Linked DNA regions of Posidoniimonas corsicana. The protein of the gene in region 1 binds, or shares a complex with, the protein of each later gene. Links are inferred from orthologs where the notes say so. Each region holds a gene or a part of one and is shown in the gene's direction. Other genes may lie near its edges.

The links. Proteins that work in one complex are often made in the same cells at the same time.
Region 2: the proteins of dnaX (region 1) and holB are in contact, whole or in part, in a cryo-EM structure (PDB 8GIZ), measured with the Escherichia coli proteins. The link is inferred for Posidoniimonas corsicana from one-to-one orthologs.

Annotation. Positions count from the first base shown.
Region 1 is NZ_SIHJ01000001.1:2,936,063-2,939,840, forward strand. Bases 427-3,320 are described here. They hold dnaX (DNA polymerase III subunit gamma/tau), read left to right. Parts: upstream 427-853; coding sequence 854-2,788; downstream 2,789-3,320. Other genes in these bases: KOR34_RS11265 (YbaB/EbfC family nucleoid-associated protein), read left to right, coding at 2,835-3,182. Also shown: KOR34_RS11250 (WD40 domain-containing protein), read left to right, coding at 1-414; rpoN (RNA polymerase factor sigma-54), read left to right, coding at 3,491-3,778. UniProt on the Escherichia coli protein: Part of the beta sliding clamp loading complex, which hydrolyzes ATP to load the beta clamp onto primed DNA to form the DNA replication pre-initiation complex.
Region 2 is NZ_SIHJ01000001.1:3,126,796-3,130,166, reverse strand. The notes cover bases 1-2,930. They hold holB (DNA polymerase III subunit delta'), read left to right. Parts: upstream 1-931; coding sequence 932-1,930; downstream 1,931-2,930. Other genes in these bases: KOR34_RS12085 (V-type H(+)-translocating pyrophosphatase), read left to right, coding at 2,155-2,930; KOR34_RS12095 (serine/threonine-protein kinase), read left to right, coding at 1-917. In the rest of the region: more of KOR34_RS12085, read left to right, coding at 2,931-3,371. UniProt on the Escherichia coli protein: Part of the beta sliding clamp loading complex, which hydrolyzes ATP to load the beta clamp onto primed DNA to form the DNA replication pre-initiation complex.

The DNA of each region.
Region 1 (3,778 bases):
ACGCGGCTCGCGTCCGAGCAGAAGGAACTTGCCGCCGAGCTGGAGGCGTTCTCGCAGGCAATGGCCCGCCTGACCGATGAGGCGCAGCAGCGGGCGGCGAGCCAAACGGAAGTCGCCCAGTCGCTCGGCGCCGCGCAGGCCGTGCGGCAGGCCGCCGCCGAGGCGGCCGAGGCCAAGGCCCAGTCGGTCGCCCAAACCAAGGCCCGGCTGGACGAGATCAAGCAACAACTCAGGTCGCTTCAGGCTGAGCAGCGCGAGCTCTCCGCTGCCCTCAAGTCAAGCGACGAGAGGCTTGCCGAGATCGCCGAGCAGATGAGCGAGGCCGAGCGGCAGTCCCAGATCGCCGAGTCGCAGGTGCGGGACTTCACCGCGGCCGAGGCAATGCGCAAAGCGTATGCCGAAGCCCAAGAGTAGCCCCGGGGGACGGCCACAGCGAGGCCCGCCGGCCACGTTCTAGCGGCTGCTGCAGTTAGAAAAGGTGCGTCAGAACTGTAAAAATTTGCGTGCCGGCAGTCGGGGAATGATGGGCAACCGCCGACCTACCCTTTGACTACCCGGCGTGGCGTGGGGCATAATGCGTCTCTACACGGCGGCCCTGCGGGGCGGCCGGCGAGGGGTCCCTGTGATGGGGATCATGCGAACCTGGTCAGGGTGGAAACGCAGCAGCCATAAGTTTGTGAACCAGGTGCGGGGGCCTCTCGCCGACCGCCGCGTCGCCGCCGACTCTTGATGTCGAGGCGTGGCCTACTAGAGTGTGGGCCCGGCTTTCGTCTTTCGCCGCCGGGCGCTCCGCCCACGGGCGTCAGTACACCTCCCACAGCCGGCCGCCGCGAGAGTGCCGGGAGTCACGGCCATGCCCGAAACCCCTGCCGGCCCCCAAGACCCTCCGCGCGACGAGTACGTCGTCGTAGCGCGGCGGTACCGCCCGCAGACCTTTGACGAGCTGATCGGTCAGGGGCACGTCGCGCAGGCGCTTAAGCAGGCGATCGCCACCGGCAGGATAGGGCACGCGTACCTGTTCACCGGCGCCCGCGGCGTCGGCAAGACGTCCGCCGCGCGGATCCTGGCCAAGGCGCTCAACTGCACGGCCAACCCGGATGGGGGCCCGACCGCCACGCCGTGCAACCAGTGCGACGTCTGCCGGAGCGTTTCGACCGGCGACGATGTCGACGTACTGGAGATCGACGGCGCCAGTAATCGCGGCATCGACGAGATCCGCCAGCTCCGGCAGAACGTGGCGATCCGCCCCAGCCGGGCGCGGTTCAAGGTGTACATCATCGACGAGGTGCACATGCTCACCAAGGAGGCGTTCAACGCCCTCCTGAAGACGCTCGAAGAGCCGCCAGAGCATGTGAAGTTCGTGTTCGCCACCACCGAGCCGAACAAGATCCCCATCACGATCCTGTCCCGCTGCCAGCGGTTCGACTTCGCCGGCATCGAGTCGACCGCTATCCAGACTCGATTGGCGCAGATCGCCGAGTCCGAGGGCGTCGGCATCGACGCCGAAGCGCTGCAGATCCTCGCGATGCGCGCCGCCGGTTCGATGCGCGACAGCCAGTCGCTGCTCGAGCAGCTGCTGGCGGTTTCCGAGGGTTCGGTCACAGGCCACGACGTCAACCAGCTGCTAGGGATCGCGCCCGCCCAAAGGGTCAGCGACCTAGCCCGCCGGCTCGCCGAACGCGACGCCGCGGGGGCGCTGGGCGAGCTGCACAGCGCGATCGCCGGCGGCGCGGACGTCGGTCAATTGCTTGACCAGCTGCTGGGCTACTTCCGAGACGTGATGGCGGTGTCGGTCGGAGCGGGGACGGACGCAGCGTTGTACGCGTTGCCGAGCCAATCGGAAGAACTGCAATCGCTCGCCCAGACGCTCGGGCCACAGACATTGCTGGCCGTGCTGCAGGTCCTCGACGAGACCGCCGCGCGGCTCCGGGTGAGCGTCCACACCCGCACGCTGGCCGAGATGGCGATCGTGCGGGTCTGCCACCTCGAAGACCTCGACGACCTGGCCACGCTGGTGGCCAGCCTCCGCGACGGCGCGCCGCCGCCCCCCGCCGATCCGCCGGCCAAACGCCCTGCGCCGTCACCGGCGCCCACCTCGTCGGGCCCGACGCCGCCACGCCCGCCGGCGCCCACCGCCCAGCCGCCCGCGGCGCAATCAGACCGACCAACGCCGAACAGCACACCGGCGCCCCGCGCCGCGTCGGACCCGCCACCGGCGCCGCCAGCACCCGAGACCAGCGAGTCGCCCGCCCCGACACCCTCGCCCGCGGCGCGACCCGCGTCCACCGGATCGCAAACGCCGACGGCTCCGCCGGCGTCGGACACCAGGCCCAGCCAGCCGATCGCTCCAACCGCGGTAGCGGAACCGCCGCCCCAACCCGCCATGGGCGAGACGCTCGACGGCGAGCGTCTTAAGCGCCTCTGGCGGGCCACGACCGAGCAGGTCGGCGGCATCCTCGGCAACCTGGCCGCGATGGCGGTCTCGGTCGACTCGATCGACGCCAACCGGGTGCGGGTGCGGTTCGACCGTCCGATGAGCCGCGATACCTGCGAGCAGCCCAACCACAAGCAGCAGCTCGAGTCGGCGCTCTCGTCCTGCGCCGGGCGGAGGCTGACGGTCGAGTTCGAGTCCGCCGCGCCCGCCGACAACGGCCCGGCGCCGCAGCGGATGACGCGTCGTCAACGCCAGGCGGAGATCGCGCAGCGGCCGTTCGTGCAAGCCGCGATGGAGCTGTTCGACGTGCCGCAAGAGAAGCTCAAGTACGTGCCGCCGGCCAGCGAGAAGTAGCCCGGGCCGCGCCGCGGCCGCAACCAAAGATTACCGGAGGAGAAGCATGCTCAAGGGACTTGGCAACATCGCGGGCATCATGAAGCAGGCGCAGGAATTCGGCGGCAAGATGCAGGGCATCCAAGAACAGCTCAAGCAGGTCAAGGTGACCGGCGCCGCCGGCGGCGGCCTGATCGAGGTGGATGTCAACGGGCAGGGCGAGGCCCTGGCCGTGCGCATCGATGCGTCGCTCCTCGAGAAGCAAGAGAAGGAGATGATCGAGGACCTGCTGCCCGCCGCCATCAACGACGCCCTCGGCAAGGCCAAGCAGCGTCAGGCCGAGGCGATGCAGGAGATCACCGGCGGGCTGAACCTGCCCGGGCTCGAGGGCCTGATGCCGGGCGGCAACGCCTAGCGGGCCCCTGAAGACGCGTCGACCAGCCAGACAGGCGGCTCAACCGTTGGTTCCCGTGCCGCCAGACGCCCGCAGCGGGGCAATCGGCTACCGCCACGCGGATACCCGGTCGGAATAAGCTAGTCTTTCTCAGCCGGGGCGCTGCCCCGTACGGGCTCTTGCGCCCGATTGCGTTGCCGGGCGTTTGACCTTCTGGAATTCCCAGGGGTATGCTACCTCTATCGTCGCGGAGCCGCCCAGGAGGGCCCGGCCCGCTGGTCCTTCAAGTCGGAACGGGTAGTCCTATGCGGTTGTCTCTCGGGCAACAAATGCAGCTGGCTCAGAAGCAGGTGCTTGCACCGCGGATGATCCAGTCGATGGAGATCCTGCAGCTGCCGATCATGGCGCTGCAGGAGCGCATCGAGCAGGAGATGGAGGACAACCCCTGCCTGGACCTCGTGGAGCCGAGCGAGGACTCCGACAGCAGCTCGCAGACCGAGGAGTACGAGAGCGCCGAGGACGGCGAGCGTGAGCTGGTCGTCAAGGAGGACGCCAACAACGAGGACGACTTTGAACGCCTGATCAACATGGCGGACAACCTGCCCGACGACTACGAG
Region 2 (3,371 bases), 190 kb from region 1 along the record:
TGAACGGCGCGTTCCAGGTCGGCGTCACGCACCGCGACCTCAAGATGTCCAACGTGCTGGTGTCGAGCGACGGCCGCGCCATGCTGGTCGACTTCGGTCTGGCTGCGCTGGAGGAAGAGGTAGCCGACGGCGAGGCGGCCAACGCCCGCGCCATCGACTACGCCGGCCTCGAGCGGGCCACCGGCATGCGGAAGGACGACACCCGCAGCGACATCTTCTTCGCCGGGTGCATGCTCTACCAGATGGTGAGCGGACGGCCCCCGCTCTCCGAGACCCGCGACCGCATGCAGCGGCTGCAGAAGTCGCGTTACCAGGAGATCCCCCCGCTGGGCTCGATCGCGCCGGAAGTCCCCGCTCCGCTGGTGATGGCGATTTCCAAGGCGATCGAGTTCGACCCGGCACGCCGCTACCAGACGCCGGCCGAGATGTTCGCCGACCTCAAGCTGGCCATCAAGCGGGCCGAGTCGGGCGCCGAGGCGAAGAAGCAGGACCGTGCGGTCGGCTCCGAGGGCCTGGGCCCCGATGGCGAGCCGCGCAAGCTGATGATCGTCGAGTCGTCGATCAAACGCCAAGACGTGCTCCGCGAGTTGTTCAAACGCAACGGCTACCGGGTGCTGGTCACGGGCGACCCGGAACGGGCGCTCGACCGCTTCCGCAGCGACCCCGCCACCGCCGAGATCGTCGTGTTCTGCACGGGCGAGCTTGGTCAATCCGCCCTCGAGATGTTTAACCACTTCGGCGAGGAGACCGCCACCCGCGACCTGCCCGCCGTGCTGCTGCTCGACGAGGCGCAGAAGTCGTGGAAGCCGCACGCGGCAGTCGCCGACCACCGCCGCTGCCTGGCGATGCCGATCAAGCTCCGCGAGCTCCGCGAGGCGGTGGTCCTCTCACGCACCGCCAAGGCGACCGCCACCTAGTCGCGAGGGCACGGATGCCGCTGACCGTTCACGAGCACGAGGAGGTCTACCGCCGGTTCCGGCGCACGCTAGCGCACCATCGGCTGGCCAGCACCTACCTGTTCGTGGGGCCCGACGGCGTCGGGAAACGCTCGTTCGCGCGGCTGCTGACCGCGGCGCTGCTGTGCAAGGGCATGCCCGACGCTGAGCTCTCCCCCTGCGGCCACTGCGAGTCGTGCCGGCTGCTCGCGGCCGGCAACCACCCGGACGTGATCCAGGTCGCGCGTCCGGAGGGCAAGTCGGTGCTGCCGATCGACCTGTTCATCGGCGACAAGGAGCACCGCAACCAGGAGGGGCTGTGCCACGAGATCGCGCTGAAGCCGTTCCTGGGCGACCGCCGGGTGGCCATTATCGATGACGCCGACGACCTGAACGTTGAGAGCGCCAACTGCCTGCTCAAGACCCTCGAGGAGCCGCCGCCCCGCTCGCTGCTGATCCTGGTGGGCCGCTCCCTCAGCCGCCAATTGCCCACCATCCGTTCGAGGTGCCAGGTGGTGCGGTTCGGCCCGCTCGCGGAAGCCACGGTCGCGCGGGTGCTGCGTGACGAGGGGCTGCTGGAGGAGGGCGAGGACGCCGACCGGCTGGCCGCGGCCGGGGGCGGGAGCGTGTCTCGGGCGCTCGCCGCGCGCGACACGGCGGCGGCCGAGTTCTCTGAAACGCTGCTCATGTATCTCGCGAAGGCGCAGTTCGACCCCATCCGACTCGCCGCCGAGGCGGTCGCGTTCTCGGCGGAGGGCGGCGCCGAACCGAGCGCCAAACGGGCCCGGCTGGCCGGGCTGATCGGCGCGGCGGTGGGGCACTACCGCCGGGCGATGACTGGCCAGGAGGGGGCGGAACTCGACCCGCACACCGCGGTCCGCTGCCTGGAGCTGTGCCTAGACGCCGAGGCCGCCCTCGGCCGCAACGCCAATCAGGCGACCCTCGTCCAGGCGTGGTTAACCGGGCTGTGGAGGGCGCAGCGGCGCGGGCATTAACGGCTTTCCGGTCTACAATCGGCCGATTTTTGCCTTGTTGACATACTTTGCCGGCGTGGAGTAGTTTGCCCGCTCCTAGGTTTGTTAGCGGCTAACTGGCCCGCGGCAGACGGCTCCTCGCTGGTTGCCCGGCCTTCTCACTGCCGCGTGGACAAAAGGACGGAGGGCCCGCCCTCCCAGTCACGGACGATTAATTCTCTTATCCGATTCTCAGGAGTCGCGTCATGGGTGGTGTTGTTCTGTACGCAGTTCCCGTTGTGGCGGTCGCCGCGTTGGTCTACGCGGTGAACCGCGCGTCGTGGGTTCGCAAACAGGACCCCGGCGACGAGCGGATGCAGAAGATCGGCGGCTGGGTCGCCGACGGCGCCATGGCGTTCCTCTCCCGCGAGTACCGCACGCTGGCCATTTTCGTGGTGGTGGTGGCGGCTCTGCTGGGCTACGTGAACCACCGGATGGGCGCCGGCCAGGAGAACCCCGAGTCGAATGGCCTGATCGCCTTGTCGTTCGTGATCGGCGCGGTCTGCTCCGGGCTGGCGGGCTTCTTCGGCATGAAGACCGCCACCCTGGCCAACACCCGCACCGCCGCCGCCGCCCGGGGCGGCCTGAACACCGCGCTGCAGGTGGCGTTCGCCGGCGGATCGGTGATGGGCCTCTCGGTGGTTGGCCTGGCGCTGCTCGGCATGGGCGGGCTGCTCTTGGTGTACGTGAACATGTACGAGGGCTCCTTGGACGGCGGCGCCGCGACCATGCTGGTGCTGAACATCCTGTCGGGCTTCTCGCTGGGGGCATCGTCCATCGCGCTGTTCGCCCGCGTCGGCGGCGGCATCTTCACCAAGGCGGCCGACGTCGGCGCCGACCTGGTGGGCAAGGTTGAGGCCGGCATCCCCGAGGACCACCCGCTCAACCCCGCCACCATCGCCGACAACGTGGGCGACAACGTGGGCGACGTCGCGGGCATGGGCGCCGACCTGTTTGAGAGCTACGTCGGCGCGATTATCTCGTCGATGATCCTTGGCGTCGCCTGGTACGGCGGCGTGGTCGTCGCCGGCGAGACGCTCGTCGGCGCCGGCATCAACGGCATCCTGCTGCCGTTGGTGGTCGCAGTGGTGGGCGCGGTCGCGTCAATCATCGGCTTCTCGTTCGTCAAGACCGAGGAAGGGGGCGATCCCCAGGCCGGCCTGAACAAGGGCATGTTCGTCTCCGGCGGAATTATGGTGGTGGGCACCGTGATCGCTATCTGGGCGATGATCCCCGCCGGCGGCGTGCAGGTGCAGAGCGTGCTGGACGCGACGGTGACCACCTTCCACTGGTACGGCGTGGTGCTGGCCGTGGTGGCCGGCCTGGCGTCGGGCATCGCCGTCGGCATGATCACCGAGTACTACACCGCCTGCAACCGCCGCCCGGTCGAGACCATCGTCGAGTCCGCCCGCACCGGCCACGC